Regions from separate parts of the Phaeovulum sp. W22_SRMD_FR3 genome, predicted to be linked through region 1. Evidence: riboswitches for the same ligand, from Rfam matches in the RefSeq annotation. Region 1 holds a riboswitch; the other holds the start of a gene.
The links. Region 1 has a riboswitch for cobalamin ahead of ACEN2S_RS13915 (DUF1636 family protein). Riboswitches for the same ligand answer to the same signal wherever they lie in the genome.

Region 1 (11,514 bases):
CGTCCACCGTCACGGCTGCATTGTTGGACATGTTCTGCGGCTTGAACGGTGCCACCGTCAGCCCCCGTCTCAACGCCGCCCGGCAGAGACCCGCCACAATCAGCGACTTGCCCACGTTCGAGCCCGCCCCCTGGATCATCACCGCGGTCATCGCATCCCTCCGCCGCCGCACCGAACCTGACTGCGGAAGCCTCCGGCGGAGGTATTTTTCGCCAAGAAGAAAGGGGAGCGGACAGCCAAGGGGCGCCGCGCTTCGGGCCGCCCGGGCGGGGGAAACGCGGCGCTTTCTCCTTGGGCGGTCATCGGGACCTCTCCCTGTACCGCCCTGAAAGTCTGCCACGCCCTGATCATGAGTCCAGCCTTTTCTTCTTGGTATAAATACCTGCCTTGCACCATTCACGCAGGAGAAGAGGTCAGAATTCGACGCCCTTCTGCCCCTTGATGCCCGAGCGGAACGGATGCTTTACCAGTGTCATCTCGGTCACCAGATCGGCGATCTCGATCAACTCGTCTTTCGCATTGCGACCAGTCAGCACCACATGCGTCAGGGGTGGCTTTTCTTCGACGAGGAAGCGCACCACTTCGGCGATATCCAGATAATCGTAGCGCAAGGCGATGTTGATCTCATCGAGCAGCACAAAGCGGATTTCGGGGTTCAGGATCAGCTCCTTGGCCTTGGCCCATCCGGCTTGCGCCGCGGCGATGTCGCGGGCGCGGTCCTGAGTTTCCCAGGTAAAGCCTTCCCCCATCGCGTGAAACTGGCAGAGATCCGAAAAATGCGTCTCGATCAGGCGCCGCTCGCCGGTGTCCCAGGCGCCTTTGATGAACTGCACCACCGCGCAGGGCATCTCATGGGCGATGCAGCGCAGGATCATGCCAAAGCCGGAGGAGGATTTTCCCTTGCCCGGCCCGGTGTGGACGATGATCAGGCCTTTTTCGCCGGATTTCCCCGCCATGATCTTATCCCGCGCGGCTTTTTTCTTGGCCATCTTGCTGGCGTGTTTGGCTTCCAGGTCGCTGACTTCGGTCATCTCGTCGCTCCTCATCCTTGACAAGCAGGGGCTTCGTGCCTCAGGTGAGGCGGCGTTGGTTCCTGTCTTAGGACAGGCGAAGAGGGAATGCGACAGGGTTTCCGACTGTTCCGGTCGGAAACGCGAAGCGCAGCCGCCCCCGCGACCGTGACCGGAAAGGTCCGCCCAGCCACTGGCAGATGCCGGGAAGGAGGGTGGACCGGTGGGGAAACCCTGAATCCGCAAGCCGGGAGACCTGCCAGCGCATGTGACTGAACGGGCGGACGGGGTGTTCCGCGACCGGCAGGCAGGGGCAATCCGGCCCCGCCTCTGGCCATGCCCCGGCGTCCCCATGAGGACCGGCGATGACCGTTACGCTTCACGTCTGCACCACCTGCCGCGCGGGTGAACCCGTGCCCGAGGGTGACATTCCGCCCGGCGCGCGCCTTCAGGCCGCGCTGACGGCGACAGGCGCCCCCGAAGGGGTGCGGATTGTCGGCGTCGAATGCCTTTCCGCCTGCAACGCGGGTTGCGCGGTGGCGCTGTCGGCCCCGGGCTGCTGGTCCTATGTGTATGGCCGCATGACCACGGATGACGCGCCCGAGATCCTTGCCGGGGCCGCCGCTTATGCGCAGAGCGCCGATGGCATCGTGCCCTGGCGCGAGCGCCCGGTGATTTTCCGCAAGCAAAGCCTTGCCCGTATTCCTCCCCTGACCCCCATTCCGACGGAGACCCAAGATGTCTGATCTGACCAAAATTCCGGTGACCGTGATCACCGGCTTTCTCGGCGCCGGGAAAACCACGCTGATCCGGCATCTGATGCAGAACCCGCAGGGCAAGCGCCTCGCCGTTCTGGTCAATGAATTCGGCACCGTCGGTGTGGATGGCGACATTCTGAAATCCTGCGCCGATGAGAGCTGCCCGGTCGAGAATATCGTCGAATTGGCCAACGGCTGCATCTGCTGCACCGTCGCCGATGACTTCATCCCGACGATCGAGGCGCTGATGGCGCTGCCGCAGCGCCCGGATCATATCCTGATCGAAACCTCGGGGCTGGCTTTGCCGAAGCCGCTGCTGAAGGCCTTTGACTGGCCGGCGATCCGCTCGCGCATCACCGTGGATGGCGTGATCGCGCTGGCCGACGCCGAGGCGGTGGCGGCGGGCCGCTTTGCCCCCGATGAGGCGGCGGTGGAAGCGCAGCGCGCGGCGGATGACAGCCTTGACCACGAGACGCCCCTCTCGGAGGTTTTCGAGGATCAGATCGCCTGCGCCGATATCGTGCTGTTGTCCAAGGCCGATCTGGCGGGCGAAGCGGGTCTGGCCGCCGCGCGCGAGATCATTCTGGCCGAAGCGCCGCGTGTGATCCCGATTCTGCCGATGACCGAGGGCGTGATTGACCCGCGCGTCATCCTCGGCCTCAATGCCGCCGCTGAGGATGATCTGGCCGCCCGCCCCTCGCATCACGATGGGGCCGACGATCACGAGCATGACGATTTCGACTCGGTGGTGATTGAACTCCCCGAACAGGACAGTGTTGAGGCTTTGGTGGCCGCAATCACCCGTCTGGCGGAAGAGCAGGACATCCTGCGCGTCAAAGGCTATGTGGCGATCACCGGCAAACCGATGCGCCTTTTGGTGCAGGCGGTGGGGTCGCGCATCCGCACGCAGTTTGACCGGCCCTGGGGCACGGAGGCGCGCGCCTCGCGCCTCGTCGTCATTGCCGAGCATCATGACGTTGATCCGGCTGCGATCCGCGCCGTCCTGATCCCGGAGGTCGCTGTCGCCTGATGCATGTCGTCTTTCGCGAAAGTCACGGGCTGGAGGAATCCGACACCCCGATCGATCTGGGCCAAAGCCCGGCCGATCTGGTGGTTCTGTCCTATTCCGACAGTGACCTCGGGGCTTTCGCGGCAGGCTGGCAACGGGGACGGGAGCGCCTGCCGACCCTGCGGCTGGCGAACCTTGTGGCGCTGCGGCATCCGCTCTCGGTTGACACCTATGTCGAGCAGACCTTGCACGGCGCGCGCGGTATCCTCGTGCGGCTGATCGGCGGCGAGGCCTATTGGCCCTATGGCCTCTCGAGCCTGCAGGATCTGGCGCGGCGGCGCGGGATTGCTTTGGCGGTGCTGCCGGGCGACGGGCGGCCTGATGCGCGGCTCGATGCGCTCTCGACCCTGCCGGTTTCGACCCTGCGCCAGCTCTCCAGCCTCTGTGAGGCGGGCGGCGCGGTGGCGGCGCAGGCAGCATTGGCGCAGCTCGCACTGGCGGCGGGGCTCTATGCCGGGCCGGTGATGGGCGCCAAATCGGTGCCGGACTTTGGCTTTTATGACCCGGATGCCGGGGTACTGACCGCCCTGCCCCCGGCGTCCGCGCGCGCGCCCGAGGTTCTGGTGACCTTTTACCGCAGCTATCTGACCGCCGCCGATACCGGCCCGGTGGATGCGCTGATCCGGGCGCTCCGGGCGCGGGGCTTTGCCGCCCATGGCGCCTTTGCCCCCTCGCTGAAATCCCCCGCTGCGGCCCAGTGGCTGCGCGGGCATCTGGCGGCGCACCCGCCCGCCGCCATCCTCAACGCCACCGCCTTTTCGGCGCAGGGACCGGATGGCAGCTCGCCTTTGGATGCCGCCGGATGTCCGGTGTTCCAGCTCGCCCTCTCCACCGCACGGCGGCGCGATTGGGCGGGGTCCGAGCGCGGACTCTCGCCCGCCGATCTCGCCATGCATGTGGTGCTGCCCGAGGTGGACGGGCGGCTTTTCGCCGGGGTGGTCAGCTTCAAATCCCCCGGCGCGCGCGACCCCGATCTGCAATATTCCCGCTTTGCCCATCGCGCCGACCCCCTGCGGATTGAGGCTGTGGCCGAGCGTGTCGCCGCCTGGATCCGCCTCGCGCGTACCCCGGCGCGGGAACGGCAACTGGCCCTCATCCTCTCCACCTATCCCGGCAAGGCGCATCAGCTGGCCCATGCCGTGGGTCTCGATGCGCTGGCCTCCGCCGAGGCCGTGCTCGGCGATCTGGCCGGGGCGGGCTATGCTACCGAAAGTGGCAGCGATCTTGGCAAAGCGCTGGGGGACGAAACCCTGAGCTGGCCGCTGGCGGACTATTCGGCCGCGCTGGCCACCCTGCCCGAAGACCTGCGCACCCGGCTGGCTGAGGCTTGGGGGCCCGCCGAAACCGACCCGATGGTCCGCGACGGTGCCTTCCGCTTTCCCGCTTTGCGGCGCGGCGCGGTGCTGCTGGCGCTGCAACCCGAGCGCGGCGATGTGGCGGCGCGCGAGGATGACTACCATGACCTGTCACGCACCCCCCGGCACGCCTATGTGGCCTTCTACCTCTGGCTGCGGTCGCAGGGGCTGCATGCGCTGATCCATATGGGCGCGCATGGCACGCTGGAATGGCTGCCCGGCAAATCGGTGGCCCTCTCGGAGGCCTGCTGGCCCGAGGCGCTTCTGGGGCCGCTGCCGGTGATTTATCCCTTCATCGTCAATGACCCGGGCGAGGCGGCGCAGGCCAAACGCCGGATCGGCGCGGTGACGCTGGGCCATCTGCCACCGCCACAGGTGGCAAGCTCGGTGCCCGAAGGCCTGAGCCATCTTGAGCGCCTGCTGGACGAATATTCCACCGCCGAAGGCCTCGACCCCGCCCGCCGCGACCGGCTGATCGGCGATATCCGCGGCGAGGCGCAGGCGGCGGGGGTTGAGGAGGATCTGGGCATCCCGCAGGGCGCCAGCGCCGCCGAAGCCCTGACCCGCATCGACCGTTTCGTCTGCGACATCAAGGAAAGCCAGTTCGGCGAGGGGCTGCACATCTATGGCCGGGGTGCTTGCGGTGCCGAGGAGCGCGCAGGCCTCCTGGCGGCGTTGGGCGGCGCACGGGTGACGGCGGGGCCGTCGGGCTCGCCCTATCGCGGCCGCTCGGATGTGCTGCCGACCGGGCGCAACCTTTTCACCACTGATCCGCGCGCCGTGCCCTCGCGCGCCGCCCATGCGCAGGGGGTGAAGCTGGCCGAAGAGCTCTTGCGCCGCCATTTGCAGGATCAGGGCGACTGGCCGAAGGGGTTGGTCATTGACCTCTGGGGGTCAGCGACGATGCGGACGGCGGGCGAGGAATTCGCCATGGCGCTGCATCTTGCGGGCCTTGCACCGCGCTGGGACGAGGGCTCGGCCCGGGTGTCGGGCTTTGAGGTGATCCCGCTGGCCCTGCTCGGGCGGCCACGGATTGACGTGACCTTGCGGGTTTCGGGCCTTTTCCGCGATGTCTTTCCCGGACTCGCGCAGATGTTCGAGGCCGCCGCCGCCGCGCTGGCCGAGCGCGAGGAGGCGCCCGGCGACAATCCCTACCGCACGGCCAGCCCCCGGGTATTTGGCCCGAAACCGGGGCTCTACGGTCTGGGGATGAACGAAGCGCTGGAGGATTACAGCGCCGAAGGGCGGGCGGCGGCGGGCGAGGCCTGGTTGCAGGGATCGTCCTGGGCCATTGACGCGCAGGGGGGCACCAGCCCCGAGCGCGCGGCGCTGGAGGCGCGGGTGCGGGCGGCGGATGCTTTCGTGCATGTGCAGGACCTGACCGAAACCGATGTGCTGGTCGCCTCGGATTACGCGGCACATGAGGCGGGCTTTGCGGCGGCCTCTGCCACGCTGGGCGGGCAGGCGGCGCTTTACCACATGGATGCCACGCGGCCCGATGACCCGCGCGCGCGGACCCTGGGCGAAGAGATTGCCCGGGTGGTGCGCGCCCGCGCCGCGCAGCCGCGCTGGGCCGAGGGCATGATGGCGCATGGTTTTCGCGGCGGCGCCGAGATTGCCGCGACGCTCGACCATATGGCGAGTTTCGCGCATCTGGCAGGCGTCGTGCCCGCGCATCTCTTTGACCTTTATCACGACGCCACTTTGGGCCGCGAGGATGTCGTGGATTTCCTCGCGCGCGAGAATCCGGGCGCTTTGGCGGCCATGCAGGAAAAGTTCCGGCAATTGGCGACGGCGGGGCTCTGGCAGACCCGCCGCAACTCGATCCGCGCCGCGTTGGAGGCTCCGGCAGCGGCATCTGCACGGGCCCCGGCACAAGCGGAGGGCGGGGCATGAGCGATCCGGTCATTCAGGGCTGGTGCCCCGGCGCGCTGCGGCCGATGGCATCGGGCGATGGGCTGGTGGTGCGGGTGCGCCCGCATGGCGGCCGGTTGACGACCGCGCAGGCGAGCGCCATCGCGGCGGCGTCGGCAGAGCATGGCAATGGGCTGATCGACCTTTCGGCCCGTGGCAATGTTCAGCTGCGCGGCGTGCGGGCCGAGACGCATGAAGCCCTCATCGCCGATCTGCGCGCGGTGGGGCTGATTGACGCCGATCTGGCGCAAGAGACCCGGCGCAACATCCTGGTGACCCCGCTCTGGAGCCCCGGCGACGGGGTTCAGGAACTCGCCGCCGCGCTGGAGGCTGCGCTGGCCGAAGCCCCGGAGCTGCCGGGGAAATTCGGCTTTGCCATCGACATCGGCCCCGCGCCGGTGCTGCAGGACTGCGCTGCCGACATCCGGCTGGAGCGAAGCGCGGAGGGCGGTCTGATCCTGCGGGCCGACGGCATGGCGCTGGGCTGCCCGGTGGGTCTGGCCGATGCGGCCCATGAGGCGGTGCGGCTGGCGCGCTGGTTCGTGCAGAGCGGCGGTGTGACGGAGGGGCGCGGCCGCATGGCGGCGCTGATCAGAGGGGGGGCACGCCCGGCGGGCGTGCAGGCGGGGGGCCGGCCCCCCGCTTCCCCCCGCTCCGTGCCCGGCCCCGGCCTGACAGCATGGGGGGCGTTGATCGGCTTTGAGTTCGGGCAGCTGACCGCGGGCACTTTGGCGGCACTTGCGCCGCTCGGACCCGCGCTGCGGGTCACGCCCTGGCGGATGCTCTTGATTGAAGGGCTGACCAACTTGCCGCGTCTGGCCGGGCTGATCACCGACCCCGATGATCCGCTGCGCCGGGTGGTCGCCTGCACCGGCGCCCCCGGCTGCCCGCAGGCGCGGGGCAGCACCCGCCCGCTCGCCCGCGCGCTGGCCGCGCATCTCGCCACCGGGCCCGCGCTCTTGCCAGAGGGTGCCTTGCTGCATGTCTCGGGCTGTGCGAAAGGCTGCGCCCATCCCGGCCCCGCCGCGCTGACCCTGACCGCCACCGCGACGGGCTATGACCTGATCCGCCACGGCACCGCCCGTGATCCCGCCACCCGGCCCGGCCTGTCCGCTGCCGCCCTGACCGCCACCCCTGATCTCTTCCTGAAGGCCCCCGATGCCCCATAGCTACGAAAAAGACGGCGCCACGATCTATCGCCAGAGCTTTGCCACCATCCGGGCCGAGGCGGATCTCGCGCGCTTCACCCCCGAGGAAGAGGTGGTCGCCGTGCGCATGATCCATGCGGCGGGCATGGTCGGGCTGGAGGCGCATGTGGCCTTCACCCCCGGCATGGCCATCGCCGCCCGGACGGCACTGGAAGCGGGCGCGCCGATCCTGTGCGATGTGCGCATGGTCTCCGAAGGGATCACCCGCTCGCGCCTGCCCGCCGACAACCAGATTCTCTGCACCTTGCAGGACCCGCGGGTCCCGGCTTTGGCGCGCGAGATGGAGAACACCCGCTCGGCGGCGGCGCTGGAGCTGTGGCGGCCGCATCTGGCGGGGGCGGTGGTGGCGATCGGCAATGCGCCGACCGCGCTTTTTCACCTCCTGAACATGCTGGAGGACCCCGCCTGCCCGCGCCCTGCCGCGATCATCGGCTGTCCGGTCGGTTTCATCGGTGCGGCGGAATCCAAAGCCGCCTTGATGGAGGCAGCGCCGGTGCCCTCCATGGCCGTGCTGGGGCGCTTGGGCGGATCGGCAATCACGGTGGCGGCGGTCAATGCGCTCGCCTGCCGCAAGGAGTAGCGCATGGGCAAACTGATCTGCACCGGCCTTGGCCCCGGCGACCCGGATCTGATGTCGGTCCGCTCCGACCGCGCAATCCGCGCCGCGCGCCACATCGCCTATTTCCGCAAGGCGGGCCGGGCGGGTCAGGCGCGCCGCATCGTCGAGGGGATGCTGGCCGCCAAAGTCACCGAACATGCTATGGAATATCCGGTCACGACCGAACTCCCCTTTGACAGCCCGGCCTATATCGACGCGTTGGCCCGGTTTTACGATGACTGGGCCGAACGTCTGGCCGCGCAACTCGCCACCGACGATGTGGTGGTGATCTGCGAGGGCGATCCGTTCTTCTACGGCAGTTTCATGCATCTCTACACCCGTCTGCTGGGCCGGGTGGAGATCGAGGTGATCCCCGGCATCACCGGCATGTCGGGCTGCTGGACCGCCACCGGCACGCCGATCACCTGGGGTGATGATGTGATGACGGTGCTGATGGGCACGCTGCCCGAAGAAGATCTGATCCGCCACATGACGGCGGCGGATGCTTTGGTCATCATGAAAACCGGGCGCAATCTGCCAAAAGTCCGCCGCGCGCTGGCCGCCGCCGGGCGGCTCGGGGCCGCCTGGCTGGTCGAGCGCGGGACGATGCCCGGGCAAAAGGTACAGCCTCTGGCCGAGGCACCCGAGGCGGAATGCCCCTATTTCGCCATCGTGCTGGTGCACGGACAGGGCCGCCGCCCGGAACTGGCCGAGGCGGCAGAATGAGTGGCAGGCTGACCATCGCGGGCCTCGGCCCCGGCGCCGAAGATCTGGTAACGCCGGAAGTGCGCGCGGCCCTCGCCACGGCCACCGATATCGTGGGCTACATCCCCTATGTCGCGCGGATCGCGCCGCGCCCCGGCCTGACGCTGCACCCCAGCGACAACCGGGTGGAACTGGACCGCTCGCGCCACGCGCTGGAGATGGCGGCGGCGGGGCGGCAGGTGGTGGTGGTGTCCTCCGGCGATCCCGGGGTGTTCGCCATGGCCTCAGCGGTGTTCGAGGCGGTGGAGGCAGCGCCGGAATACCTCAGTCTCGACATCCGCGTTTTGCCCGGCATCACCGCGATGCTGGCGGCGGCGGCGGCGGCGGGCGCGCCCTTGGGGCATGATTTCTGCTGCATCAACCTCTCGGACAATCTGAAACCCTGGGAGCTGGTGGAGCATCGCCTGCGGCTGGCTGCACAGGCCGATTTCGCGATGGCCTTTTACAACCCGCGCTCGAAATCCCGCCCGCATCAATTCGCCCGCGCGCTGGAGATATTGCGCGCTGAATGCGGGAGCGCGCGGCTGATCACCTTTGCCCGCGCGGTCACCACGCCGGAGCAGGCGATCCGGACGGTGACGCTTGGGGAAGCCACGCCCGAAATGGCGGATATGCGGACGGTGGTCCTCGTCGGCAATGCGGCCACGAAGCGGCTGGGGCCTTGGGTCTACACCCCGCGCAGCGCAGGCGGCGTGGTATGAGCCAGCCAGTGCAGCACCGCATCCCCTGTTTCGGCGGTGGCCCGCGCGGGCAACGCCGGGCGGTCGATCAGCAGCACCGGCAGGCCCAGCGCCCGCGCGGCATCCAGCTTGGCCCGCGCGCCAACGCCCCCCGCATTCTTCGCCACGATGCGTTGAATCCGGTGCCCGCGCAGCAGGGCCAGATCTTCTTCCAGCGTGAAGGGACCGCTGGCGATCACCGCCTCGGCCTGCGGCAGGGGCAAGGGCCCCTCGGGGGCATCGACGAGGCGCAAAAGGTAATGGTGCTGCGGCTGGCCCGCGAAATCGGCCAGATGCATGCGGCCGATGGCCAGAAACACCCGCTCTGCCTCGACAGGCAGCGCGGCAGCGGCGGCGGGAATGTCGGGCACATGGGTCCAATCATCGCCCTCGCCCGCAGCCCAGGGCGCGCGCTCAAGTGCGATCAGCGGCACGCCCGTCTCGGCGCAGGCGGCAATCGCGTTGCGGCTCATCCCGGCGGCAAAAGGATGGGTGGCGTCAATCACATGGCTGATCCCTTCGGCCCGCAGATAGGCCACAAGGCCCGCCACGCCGCCAAAGCCCCCCACCCGCGTCAGCAGGGGCTGGGCGCGCGGTGCACCGGTACGGCCGGCGTAGGAAAACACCGCCTCAATCCCGGCTTCGGCGAGGGCGCGGGCCATCAGGCTGGCTTCGGTGGTGCCGCCGAGCAGAAGGGCGCGCGTCATGGCTGATCCTTGGGTTCACATCATTGGTCTCGGCGAAGATGGCCTTGAAGGGCTGACACCTGCAAGCCGTGCCGCACTGGAGGCGGCGGAAATCGTCTTTGGCGGGCCACGGCATCTCGATCTCGTGGGGCTCGGCAGCTCCGGGCGCGGTCAGCCCTGGCCGGTGCCGTTTTCCGTGGCCCCGGTGCTGGCGGCGCGCGGCAAGCGCGTGGCGGTGCTCGCCTCGGGCGATCCGTTCTGGCATGGCGCGGGCGGCAGCCTGACCCGGCATCTGGCCCCCGGTGAGTGGATCGCGCATCCCGCGCCCTCCTGCTTCAGCCTCGCCGCCGCGCGGCTGGGCTGGAAGCTGGAAGACACGCTCTGCCTCGGCCTGCATGCCGCGCCGCTGACCCGGTTGCGCCCGCATCTGGCGCCGGGCCAACGGCTGCTCTGCACGCTCCGCGATGGGGCGGCGGCGGGCGAACTGGCGGATTGGCTGTCAGGGGCTGGCTGGGGCGAGAGTGCCCTGTGGGTGATGGAGGCCCTGGGCGGCCCGCGCGCGCGGATCACCGAAACCACGGCGGACAGATTTGCGCTGACAGCCCTCGCGGCGCCGGTGCTGGTGGCGATAGAGCCTGCGGGCGGCGTGGCCCTGCCGCGCACAGCGGGCCTGCCGGATGCGCTGTTCGCGCAGGACGGGCAGATCACCAAGGCCCCCGTGCGGGCGCTGACGCTGGCGGCCCTCGCCCCACGCCCGGGCGCGCATCTGTGGGATCTGGGCGCGGGCTCCGGCTCGGTCTCGGTCGAATGGTGTCTGGCGGGCGGGACGGCTTCCGCAGTGGAAACCCGGCCGGACCGGGTGCCGAACATCCGGGCGAATGCGCTGAATTTCGGTGTCGATCACCGGCTGGCGGTGCATGAGGGCGCCAGCCTTGAGCGGGTGGCACAGCTGCCGCAACCGCAGGCGGTGTTCATTGGCGGCGGCGGCGACGCGGCGCTCCTCGCCGCCGTCTGGGCGGCCTTGCCAAATGGCGGGCGCCTCGTCATCAATGCGGTGACGCTGGAAACCGAAGCGCTGGTGCTGGCCGCCCATGCTGACTGGGGCGGCAGCTTGCTCAGGATTGATCTGGCGCAGGCAGCACCTCTCGGGCGGATGCGCGGCTGGACCCCCGCGCGCCCCCTGGTGCAATGGAGTGTGACCAAATGCGCATAGCCGGTTTCGGATTTCGCGGTGAAGCCAGCCTCGCCTCGCTGAAAGCGGCGTTGGAGGCGGCGGGCGGCGCCAAGGGGCTGACGGCCCTGGCCACCGCCGAGGCCAAAGCCCACGCGCCGGTCATTCAGGCCCTGGCCGAAGAGCTGGGGCTGGAGCTGCATGCGATTCCGCGCAGCGCATTGGAGAAACAAGACACTGCCACCTGGTCGGCGCGGGTTT
Region 2 (11,514 bases), on a different contig from region 1:
TTGAAGCTGGCCCCCGTTGCCGCCTGCACGCCCAGAATGGCGATATGCTCCGACGAGCCGACCGAGCCGGAGGTGCCGATGGGCATGGCGCCGGGGTTGGCGATGCCGTAGTCCACCAGATCCTTCAGCGTCTTGAACTCGCTGTCGGCCCGCACGACCAGCACGCCGGGATCATAGACGAGGTTGGCCACGCCGGTGAAGCTGGCGGGCGAATAGGCGGTTTCGCGTTCATAGGAATAGCTGAACATCGCGGGCAGGTTGACGAAGCCCATCGTGTAGCCATCGGGTTTGCCATTGGCCAACAGCGAGAAGCCCACCTCGCCGCCCGCGCCGGGCTTGTTCAGGATCACCAGATCCTGCCCGAGATATTTCTCGATATAGGGCTCGATGGTGCGGGCCGCGACATCGGTGCCGCCGCCGGGGTTGAAGGCCACGATCACATCCAGCGGGTGGTCGGGATAATCGGCCGCCGTGGCGCTGAGGGTGGTGGCGCTGAGCGCGGTGGCGGCGGTCAAGCCGAGCGCGCCGAGGGTGGTCAGAATGCGTGAAGTCATCGGGTCATGTCCCTGTGTTGAAGGTGAAGAGGGCCGCCTTTCAGGCAGTCTTGGTCATGCGGAGGCTCGGGGTGGCATCTTCCCATTCGTCGCCCTGCAATTCGGGGGTGTCGAAGGCCTGCAGCCGCGCGAAATGCGTCTCCACATCCGCGGCGAAGAGTTTGGCCACGATGGCGCGGGTCAGCCGGTCGGCCCCGGCGGAAATCGCCGGAATATCGCCCGACAATTTGCCATGCGACAGCATCGCGGCATCGTTGAAACAATGGATCCGCGCCAGCATCGGGCAGGCGCCATCGGTCTTTTCCAGAAACTCGAACCCCTCGCCGAGATAGGGCGCATCGGTCAGGAAGGGCAGGCGCTTGCCCATCTCGGGGGTGTAGATCCCGTCTTTCCAGGTGCGGATATGCGGCGCGAAGGTGGCGAATTCGGCGCGGCCGGTGAAATCATTGCGAAAGCCGGTGGCGGCGATGATGAAATCGGCCTGAAACTCGGCCAGTGGCGTGACGACGGTGACATGATCGCTTGCGGCGCGCACATCCTGCACCGGGCAGCCCAGAAAGATGCGGGCATTCTCGGACCGGCTCACCCGCAGGGTGGACGAGCGCGGCGGCGGCACCTGTTCGCTGTTCACATAGTCATTGAAGCGGTATTTCCACGCATCGGGCAGCCCGCGCATCCCGTGCACCACGCCCTGCGAGCTGATGCCGGTCATCTTGTTGATCCGCGGCATTTCCCTGCGCCGGATCAGCATATCGACCTGCGCAGCACCCGCCTCCAGCGCGGTGGCGGCATTGTCCATCGCCGAGGCGCCCGCGCCGATCACGATCACCCGCTTGTCCCGCAGCCCGTCAAAATCGATGTCATCCGCGCTATGCGCCCAGAAACGCCGGTCGATCCCCTGCAGGAAGGCGGGCACCGTGCCGCCGCCCAGACCCGAGCGGCCAGTGGCCAGCACCAGATGCCGGCAGTGTTCGACCCGCGTGCCCTGCGGCCCGCGCAGCGTCACCGCGATCCGATCATCTCCCGCATCGCGGATCTCGGTCACCTGCGTGTCATTGACCACCGGCAGCGCCAGAACCCGGCGATACCAGCGCAGATAGTCCATCCACATCCCCTTCGGGATCTTGTCGAGCGCGTCAAAGGCGGCCTCTCCCCATTGTGCCTCATACCAGGCGCGAAAGGTCAGCGCGGGCAGGCCAAGGCAGGGCCCCGCCAGCGTCTTGGGCGAGCGAAGCGTCTGCATCCGCGCGAAGGTTTCCCAAGGCCCCTCAAACCCCATGGGTGCCGCGTCATAAAGCACGACATTATCGACCCCGGTCAGCATCAGCTTGGCCGCCCCCGCCAGCCCGCACATGCCCGCGCCGACAAAGAGCACATCCCAGACGCGGCGTCCGTCATGCCGCATCTCGGGCACCCAGGCTTTGGCGGGCAGCTCCAGCAGGCTCAGATCTTTCGCAAGGCGGGCTTCGAGGGCGGGCAGGCCGGTGGGGATGCTCATATCGGTCACTCTTTGTCTTGCGGGGAGGGGGAGGGCGCGTCCAGACGGCGCACATCGGGCACCAGATCGAACAAGGCGGCCTCGCAATAGTCGAAGAAGGTCGAGGCCTCGCGTGAGGCGGTGGTGCCTTCGGCGGCGAAAAAGCCAAAGGAGAAGGGGATTTGTTCGGTCAGCGCGCGCAGGATCACGCCGCGCGGGGTGGCGCCATAGGCGGTGACCGGCTCGACAATCGCGGTGGCGCCGAGCAGGCGGGTGAATTGCAGCGCCGAAAGCGAGGCATTCGCCCGGATCACCTGCGCCGGATGCAGGCCCGCGTTTTGCAGCGCCTGCTGGATGCGGCCCTGCAGCCGCGTCTGGTCCAGCATGGTGACCAGCGTATCGCCCGCGACATCGGCCAGTGACACCGGCCGCCCTTCGGGAAATTCCGCCGCCCGTGCCTCGGGCAAAGCGGCGACCAGCGGCGCGCTGTAGCGGCGCTGACAGATGATCCCCGGCACATCGAGCGGCAGCGAGGCCAGCCCGATCCGCGCATTGCCGCTCAGAAGATCCTGCGCCACGCCATTCGGGGTGGTCTGCAGCAGCTTGACCTCGGCGGGCCGCTCGGCCTCGGGCCAGCGCGCCACGGCGTAGGGCACCAGCCCCGACCCCAAAGCATAGGTCGCCGAAATCGACAGCGGCGGCTTCAGGCCACTGGCGCGGGCGCGTGTGCGGGCGGGCAGGTCCTGCATCATCACCATCAGGCGCCGCGCCTCGTCTTCAAAGGCAACACCTTCGGCGGTCAGCGAAATGCGCCGCCCGACACGCTCGAACAGCGCGAAACCGATGCTGGCTTCGAGATCTTGCAGGCAGCGCGTGACGGAAGGCTGCGACCGTCCCAAAGCCTCGGCGGCCTGGGTGACAGAGCCGGTCTCGGCGACTTTCAGGAAGATGATGAGGTCTTTGTGATTCATACTCATATTCTTTTTGCATCTAATGTGATGATCAATACAAAAATGACATGAATCAAGTTTTATTATCGCAATTATGAATAATTAAATCTCCATGATGCGATTTTAGGCAGGTTCGGGCGGTGGGATGCCGCAGGCAGCAAAAAGGCCCGTGAAACACGGGCCTTTCCTGAGATGTCGCGCTGGGCGCGCCGGTGGGTTGGTCCGCGGCCTTACGGCAGCACCAGATCGCCGCCCTCCAAAAAGGTCTCCAACGCGCGTTTCCAGGGGGCCAGATCATAGCCTTTCGCATCCAGCCAGGCGTCGTTGTAATAGGTATCGGTATAGCGCGCGCCGCTGTCGCAGATGACCGAGACGAGCGAGCCTTCGCGCCCCGCCTTGCGCATTTCCGAGGCCACCCAGCACAGGCCAAAGAAATTGGTGCCGGTCGAACCGCCCACCCGCCGGAAGATCAGATCCGACAGGATCTGCATCGCGGCGATCGAGGCGGCATCGGGGATGCGGATCATATGGTCGATCACTCTGGGCAGGAACGAGGGCTCCACGCGGGGGCGGCCGATCCCTTCGATGCCCGAGCCTTGCGTGCAGGTCACCTCGCGGTCGCCCGAGCAATAGCTGTCGTAAAACACCGAATGCTCGACATCGACGACACAGAGCCGCGTCGCCAGATTGCGGTAGCGGATGTAGCGCCCGATGGTGGCCGAAGTGCCGCCCGTTCCCGCGCTCATCACCACCCAATCGGGGACGGGATGTGCCTCGCCCTCCATCTGGGCAAAGATGCTCTCGGCGATGTTGTTGTTGCCGCGCCAGTCGGTGGCACGTTCGGCATTGGTGAACTGATCGAGGTAATGGCCGCCGGTTTCCTCGGCAATCGCCTGCGCCGCCGCATAGACCTCCGAGGATTTCTCGACGAAATGGCAGCGCCCGCCGAACCGCTCGATCTCGCGGATCTTCTGCGGCGAGGTCGTGCGCGGCATCACGGCGATGAAGGGCAGGTTAAGCAGCCGGGCGAAATAGGCCTCGGAAACGGCGGTCGAGCCGGATGAGGCCTCGACCAGCGTCGTCGTCTCGCCGATGTGGCCGTTGCAGATCCCATAGAGCACAAGCGACCGCGCGAGGCGGTGTTTCAGCGAACCGGTGGGATGCGTGCTCTCATCTTTCAGATAGATGTCGATGCCGGTCAGCCCGCCGAAGACGGGCTTGATCAGATGGGTGTCGGCAGAGCGGCGCGCATCGCCCTGCAAAAGCGCGATGGCGCGGCGGGCCCAGGCGCGGCCCGCGCAATCGGGCAGCGGCAACAGGGCGCAGCAGGCGGAGGCGGGGGCGGTGAGGTTGGTCATTTCAGCAGGCGATCACAGCTTCAACTTCGACCAGCGCGCCCTTGGGCAGCGCCGAAACCTCATAGCAGGCCCGCGCCGGATAAGGGGCGCTAAAGGCCGCGCCATAGGCTTCGTTGATCTGGGCGAAGGGGCCAAGATCGGTCAGCAGGATCGTGGTCTTGACGGTGCGCGAGATGTCGGTGCCCGCCGCTGTGGCAATCGCCGCGATATTGGCCAGACATTGCGTCATCTGCCCCACGGCATCCTCGGCGGCAAAGGCGCCGGTGGCGGGGTCAATCGGCAGCTGGCCCGAGACGAAGAGCAGATCGCCGATGCGGATCGCCTGCGAATAGGGGCCGATGGCGGCGGGGGCATTCGGGGTGTCGATGGGGGTCATGAGAGCTGTCCTTCAGGTGGAATGGCCGAGGGGGTGCATCAGGCGGTTGGCCCAGCCAAAGATCGCGATGGCATGGATCAGATCAATTATTTCCGTATTGTCCATCCCTGCCGCCTTTAGCGCGGCCAGATGACGGGCCTCCGCGCGGGGCGGGGTGGCGGTCAGCGCCTCGGCAAAATCCATGATCGCGGCATCGCGCGGCGCCAAAAGATCGCGCCGCCCGGCATAAAGCGCCGAGATCACCGCCGCCGAGTCCCGCAGCCGGGAGTGCTGGCGGGCATGCACATTGGCGCAGTATCGGCAGCCATTGACCAGCGAGGCGCCCAGCGCGCCCAGCTCGCGGTCCTCGCGCGGCAGGCCGCCCTCCACATACATGATCGCATTGAACAACAGGGTGCGCGCGACATAGCTGTCGGGGTCATGCGCCAGCGTGCGCACATAGGGCGAGACCTTTTTGGCCGAAGGCGTCACCTGCATCGCTGCCAATTGGCGCGGCGTCGCCTCGTTGATCTCGACCGGGGGCAGATAGGGCGTCCAGGACAGCGGCTTCAGTTTGATCTGCGGGATTTCGGCGGTCTTGGTGCGGGTGTCAGCGGTGGTCATCCGGCGGCCTCCATCAGGGCCAGACCATGCGCGACGCGGATCTGAAAGCAGACATAGGCCAGAAGCTCCGACAGCGCGATGATCTGCGGCACGGTGAACCCCGCTGCTTGCAGCATGGCCAGATCCTGACCGCTGGCCTCTGCGGGCCGCGCCGCGATCATGTCGGCATGCCGCGCGAGCGCCGCGAGGGCCGGGTCGGCCGGGGTCTCGCCCCGGGCCAGCGTGGCCAGATCCGCGCCCTCCGGCACCCGGTAAACCCCGAGAAGGGCGGGGTTTTCCGCGCCCCGCGCCGCGCGGTATGCCACCGCCTGCCGCAGATCCTCCGACAGGCCCAAAGCCTCTTCGGGGCTGAGCACGGCGGCACGGCAGGCCTCGGCCCCGTCAACGAATTCCGGCCGAAAACGGCGCAAGGCGTGGATCGCCCCCTCGGGCGCCAGGCCAGCGGCCCGGTCAATGGCATCCGATTTCCGTGTCAAAAGAACCTCTTGAATTTTTCCCGCCCCAGTGATGGAGACATTCTGTATTCATAAAGCGCATAGTGCCGGGCTGTCTATGCTAAAATCGGATGATTTGGGTTTAATTATGTCAATCAAGAATAGTGATATGCCGGATATGCGCGGCATAGAGGCATTCGTAGCGGTGATGGCCTCGGGTTCGATGACCGCGGCGGCCAAGCGTCTGGGCATCGGGCAGCCGGTGATCACCCGTCTTGTGCGTGATCTTGAGGCGGTGCTGGGCTTTACCCTGTTTGAGCGCAACGGCCCCCGGATCTCGCCCAGCCCGAAAGGCGTGCAGTTTTACGAGGATGCGCAGCGCCTGCTGACCAGCTATGCTCAGGTGGCCGAGCGGGCCGCCAATCTGCGCGAAGAGCGGGTGCAATCGCTGACCCTGGCCGCGACCCCGGCGATGTCGGCGGGGATGGTGCCGCAGATGCTGCGGGCGCTGGGCGCGGAGCTTCCGGGGACAGTGGCCCTGCCGACGATGGATGCCGAGCATCTGGTGCAGGCGCTCTTGCGGGGCGAGGCGGATTATGCCGTCTCGGCGCTGCCTTTGGCGCATGCCGGGCTTGACTGTCTGGCGCAGGCCGAGAGCCATCTGGTGGCGGTGGTGGCCGAAGATCATGCGGGCGAGGTGGTCGCGCTGGACGCGTTCCGCGAGGCGCGGCTTCTGAGCGTCGGCAACAGCTACCGGATCCGCCACCGGATCGACGCGGCCTTTGGCGATCAGGGGATCGTGCCCATCGCCAAACTGACCACCAACAGCTCGCTCAATGCGATGCTGGCGGCGCGGGCGGGCCTTGGCATCGCGCTGGTTGATCCGGTCTCGGCGCGCGGGATCGCGTTGCAGGGCATCCGCATCCTGCCGCTGGCGGTGGCCATTCCTTATGAATGGGGCCTGTTCCGCAGCACACGCCCGGGTCTGGCCGAGCTGGAGACGGCGCTGACCGCCGCCTTCACCGATGTCGCCGCGGCGTTGCAGGGCTGAGCACCGCGCGGAGGGGGCGTTACTCGGGCTGCATCTGCCGCACAATGCCCGTCAGACGGTCGCGGGCCATCGGCGGCAGCGTGGCGGGGACGGTCAGATCCGCCAGCGCCACCGGTGCCACCGCAATCAGCATGACCATCCCCATCGTGTAATGCGGGCTGCATTTGATGCCGTAAAGGCCGGGGGTCTCGAAAGTGATCTCGATCTCCGCGTTGATCGGGGCTTTCACCTGCGCGGCATCCTCGGGCCAGATTTCGGGGATGCTGGCCACATTATGGCTGGGTTGGGTGGCGACAAAGCGGACCTTGTCGCCGGGGTTCAGCTGCAGGAAGGCGGGCTCATAGACCATGCTGCCGCTCTCGCCCCGGGTGAGCATTTTCACCTCATGGGTCGCGGAAGCCGCCGTCGCGGGCAGGATGATCATAAAGGTGATTGCGGAAAGTGCGTTTCGCATCAAAGGTTTCTTTCAATGAAGGGGGTGAAAGCGCATCAGGCGGCTGCCGTCTTGCGGATCAATCAGCGGGCTTGCGCGGACGCCAAAGACCCGGGCCAGCAGCTCAGGGCTCAGTACGTCTGAGGGCGGGCCGAGCGCCACCAGCACCCCCTGATGCAAGACCGCCACCCGGTCACAGCGCATCGCCTGATTGAGGTCATGCAGCGCGATCACGGTGGAGAGGCCGAGGGTGCCGATCAGATCGAGGATCGACATCTGATGGCGGATGTCGAGATGGTTCGTCGGCTCATCCAGCAGTAGGATCTGCGGGTTCTGCGCGAGAGCCCGGGCAATATGCGCGCGCTGCCGCTCGCCCCCCGAGAGGGTCGACCAGTCCCGCGCGGCGAGATGGGTCAGATCGACCCGCGCCAGCGCCCGTGTCACCTCGGCCTCATCCGCGTCAGACCAGGGGCGCAGCGCGTCCAGCCAGGGCGTCCGCCCCAGCGCCACCGCATCGCGCACCGGGATGCGGTCTGTGGTCTCGGCGCTCTGCGCCACCAGCGCGATCTGCCGGGCGATCTCGCGCTGCGGCATGTCCTCCATCGGCCGCCCGTGCAGCGTCAGATGCCCGCGGTCGGGGCGGATCAGCCGCGCCATCAGCCGCAGCAGCGTCGATTTGCCCGAGCCGTTCGGCCCGATCAGCCCCAGCATCTCGCCGGGGGCAAGGGTGAGGCTGACGGCGTCGAGCAGGGTGCGGCCCCGCACCCGGCGTGTCAGATCATGGGCGGAGAGGGTCATCGGCCGGCCCCCGCGCGGATCAGGATGATGGCAAAGGCCGGGGCCCCGACAAGCGCGGTGACCACGCCGATGGGCAGGGTCTGGCCCGGCACCAGCACCCGGGCGATGACATCGGCGGCGATCAGAAACACCATGCCGATCAGCGCCGAGACCGGCACCAGACGCGCATGGGCGCTGCCCACCAGAAACCGCGCGGCATGCGGCACCACCAGCCCGACAAAACCGATGGCGCCGGTGACCGAGACCATCACCGCCGTCGCCGCCGCCGTGGCAAGGATCAGCACCGCCTGCACCCGCCGCACCGGCACGCCCAGCGAGGCGGCGGATTCCGTGCCAAAAGTGAAAGCGTCAAGTGCCCGCACATGCCACAGCGCCGCGCCCAGCACGAGCAGCACCGCCACGAGGGTGAGGCCGACATCCTCCCAGCGCACCCCCGAGAGATTGCCAAGGAGCCAGAACAGGATGCCGCGCGCCTGTTCGGCACTGGCCGAGCGCGCGATGATAAAACTGGTCAACGCATTGAACAGCTGCGACCCGGCAATGCCCGCCAGCACGATCTGTGCCGCCCCGCGTGCCCCCGGCCCGCCGCCCGCCAGCCGCGCCAGCCCGACGACCAGCCCGAAGGCCGCGAGCGCGCCCAAAAGCGCCCCCGCCGACATCGGCAGGAAGGCCGCGCCGAGACCGGTCACCGCCACCAGCACCGCGCCGGTGGAGGCACCCGCCGAAATCCCCAGAAGATAGGGATCGGCCAGCGCGTTGCGCAACAGGGTCTGCAGCACCAGCCCCGAGATCGCGAGGCCCGCGCCGCAGCTCCCGGCCACCAGCGCGCGCGGCAGGCGGTACGACCAGATGATGCCCTGATCGATCGGGTCGATCAGATGGTCCGCGCCCCAGATCTGATTGGCCAGCGCCTGCCAGACCGTGCCGAGCGGGATCGGCGTCTCGCCCAGAGCGGTGCCGATCATCGGGGCCAGCACCACGAGGAGCGGCACCCAGAGCCAGGGCAGGGACCTGCGGCGCTGAGCCACCGCCACCGATGCACAATCGGTCATTGCGTCAGCCCGTCCATGCCCTCGGCCAGCACTTCCAGCCCGTCAATCAGCCGGATGCCGGGGTGCATCGCCTCGGCATCCAGCACAACGATGCGGCCTTCGCGCACCGCCGTCATCTGCCGCGTCACCGGGTCAGACTGCAAAAAGCGCAGCTTTTCCGCGACATCATCGGCGGGAAAGCGGCGGCGGTCCATCCGGGCAATGATCAGCACCGAAGGGTCGGCGCGGGCGATGGTTTCCCAACCCACCGTCGGCCATTCCTCATCCGACGTGACCACATTGCGCAGGCCGAGCCGCGCCAGCATCCAGGCCGGCACCCCCATCCCGCCCGCCATATAGGGGTCAAGTTCCAGATCGGCCGAGGAAAACCAGACCGCCGCCGAGGCATCGGGCAGCGCCATCGCCTGCGCCCGCGCCACGACCGCCGCATCGCGCGCCTGCAGATCGGCGATCAGCGCGGCACCCGCATCCTGCGCATCCATGACCTCAGCCATCTGCGCGATGCTCTTCCACAGGGTGCCGATGTCAAAGGGGGCCAGCCGGGTGCCATCGGCGCCGACCAGATTGTCCTTGCCCTCACAATCGGTGGGCATGACATAGGCCGGGATCCCCAGATCGGCGAATTGCGGACGGGTGCCGACCGCGCCCTGGGCGCCGATCATCCATTCAAACATCGTCGGCACGAAACCGGGGCGCTTGTTCACCACCGCTTCAAAGCTGGGCATGTTGTCGCTGATCCGCGCGACCCGGGCGTTTTGCGCCTCATAGGCGGGCAGCACCGCGTTGAACCAGAGCGCGGTGCCGGCCATGCGGTCCGCCTGTCCCAGCGCATAGAGGATTTCCGTGGTGGATTGCCCGATGGAGACCACATTGTCGGGGCGCGCCGGTATCGTCAGCACATGCCCGCAATTGTCGAGGGTCAGCGGATAGCGGGTCTCGGCGGCCCCGGCGGCGGTGGCCGCGGAGAGGGCCAGAACGGCGGTGATCATGGCCGTCAGCTTGGGGGTGAACCCCATGTTCAGCCCGGTTCCAGGTTTGGTTTTCAGGCCGGTTTTCGGTTCGGTTTTTGGTGCGTTTTTCAGCATCAGAGACGTCCTTCATGAAACGAAGGACGGGGTTGAAGAAGGCGCAACAAGGGTGTCCGGGCAAAAGCCCCGGCACCGCTGCATCTGGCGGTCAGGCTGGATGGATGCCGGTATCGGCACATGCGGTCTTTCTCCGGGGCACCCCGCCCGGTGTGGCTTCGATCATGATGGCAGGTCTCCTGACTCGCGGATCGTGGCCTTCCCCGCCTTCCCGGTGCAGGGCACCAGTGGCATATCGGGGTTGGCTACCGCTCACAGTTGCGGGGGCAGTCGCGGATTCGGCGCCTGATGGCTACTCCTCACCGCATTCCCTTTTCACCCGTTCGGAGCTTTTGCCGACGCGGGAACCATCAGCGTCAGAGATGCCGCCGAACGGCCGTGAAGTCAATCGCCGGTTGCGCGGCAGGACGCTGTTTGGGCGGATTTCGGTTTCCAGGGCTTTGCTGCGGGGGATGCGCTGTTCTGAATTTCCCGTGTTTTACATATGGATAGAATGATCTTCGGCGGTGAAGGATGCCGACCGGGACCACCGTGTGCCTGCAACCCTCGCATCACGGCAGGCGCGCCGCGCCACCGTCATCACCAGCGGCTGCAGCGGCTGCAGCGAGCATGAGGAGCGTGAGGATCACGGGCAGCGCGTGGCATGGCCGGTGATCTGCCCGCGCCCGTCAATTCGCTGCGGCCCGCCTATCCTGCCCGCGCGGGTCATTTGGGCCCCGTGCCCGTCAATAGTGCCGATAGACCAGATCACCGGGGTCGGGCCGTGCCGCCTGCGCGTCCAACCGGGCGCCCAGCCGCAGAGCCAGCGCGGCGGATCTGGCGTTTGCAGCGTCCATATAGCTGACCAGCGTGGCGAGATGCCGGCCCTCTTTCGCCCAGTCGCGCAGCGCCGATGCGGCCTCGCAGGCATAGCCATGCCCCTCCGCCTCTGGATAGAGGAACCAGCCAAGCTCATGTTCGGGAAAAAGGGGGCCGGTGTTGATGCCGACCTGCCCGAGGCAGTGGCCGCTTGCCCGGTCCTCGATCATCAGCGCCCCGAGGCCAAAGAGGCTCCATTGCGCGTGATCGCTGCAAAACATCCCCCAGGCGGCCGTGGGGGAGAAGGGCCCCCCCATATGCAGCGCGCGGTCCGAGGCCATCAGCGCATGGTAGGCAGGCCAGTCCCCGGCCTGCATCGGGCGCAGGATCAGCCTGGCGGTGGTCAGGGTTGGTATCGCGTCCATCGCATCCTGTGCTGCAGCGGGCTGGTGTCACACCATCCCACAATGCCGCCGCGCGCTGCAAGAGCCGCAACCGGGGACAGGGGCTGCCTCTGCCGACCCGCGCCACCCGCCCCGCGCCCT

Region 2: linked by a shared signal. The riboswitch ahead of ACEN2S_RS10615 (ABC transporter substrate-binding protein) and the one ahead of ACEN2S_RS13915 (DUF1636 family protein) in region 1 are both predicted to bind cobalamin.

Annotation. Positions count from the first base shown of each region.
Region 1 covers NZ_JBGQOG010000010.1:49,642-61,155, forward strand. Annotated here, with positions in the region: gene ACEN2S_RS13905 (cobyric acid synthase) at 1-151, opposite strand, end outside; gene cobO (cob(I)yrinic acid a,c-diamide adenosyltransferase) at 414-1,031, opposite strand; cobalamin riboswitch at 1,071-1,288, shown strand; gene ACEN2S_RS13915 (DUF1636 family protein) at 1,376-1,756, shown strand; gene cobW (cobalamin biosynthesis protein CobW) at 1,749-2,798, shown strand; gene cobN (cobaltochelatase subunit CobN) at 2,798-6,088, shown strand; gene cobG (precorrin-3B synthase) at 6,085-7,275, shown strand; gene ACEN2S_RS13935 (precorrin-8X methylmutase) at 7,265-7,894, shown strand; gene ACEN2S_RS13940 (precorrin-2 C(20)-methyltransferase) at 7,898-8,638, shown strand; gene cobJ (precorrin-3B C(17)-methyltransferase) at 8,635-9,378, shown strand; gene ACEN2S_RS13950 (cobalt-precorrin-6A reductase) at 9,345-10,103, opposite strand; gene cbiE (precorrin-6y C5,15-methyltransferase (decarboxylating) subunit CbiE) at 10,102-11,295, shown strand; gene ACEN2S_RS13960 (cobalamin biosynthesis protein) at 11,286-11,514, shown strand, end outside.
Region 2 covers NZ_JBGQOG010000006.1:211,079-222,592, reverse strand. Annotated here, with positions in the region: gene ACEN2S_RS10670 (tripartite tricarboxylate transporter substrate binding protein) at 1-554, opposite strand, end outside; gene ACEN2S_RS10665 (NAD(P)-binding domain-containing protein) at 595-2,052, opposite strand; gene ACEN2S_RS10660 (LysR family transcriptional regulator) at 2,058-3,002, opposite strand; gene ACEN2S_RS10655 (PLP-dependent cysteine synthase family protein) at 3,212-4,339, opposite strand; gene ACEN2S_RS10650 (Rid family detoxifying hydrolase) at 4,341-4,715, opposite strand; gene ACEN2S_RS10645 (peroxidase-related enzyme) at 4,728-5,318, opposite strand; gene ACEN2S_RS10640 (hypothetical protein) at 5,315-5,794, opposite strand; gene ACEN2S_RS10635 (LysR family transcriptional regulator) at 5,922-6,803, shown strand; gene ACEN2S_RS10630 (pseudoazurin) at 6,823-7,257, opposite strand; gene ACEN2S_RS10625 (ABC transporter ATP-binding protein) at 7,270-8,034, opposite strand; gene ACEN2S_RS10620 (FecCD family ABC transporter permease) at 8,031-9,086, opposite strand; gene ACEN2S_RS10615 (ABC transporter substrate-binding protein) at 9,083-10,102, opposite strand; cobalamin riboswitch at 10,324-10,538, opposite strand; gene ACEN2S_RS10610 (GNAT family N-acetyltransferase) at 10,897-11,394, opposite strand.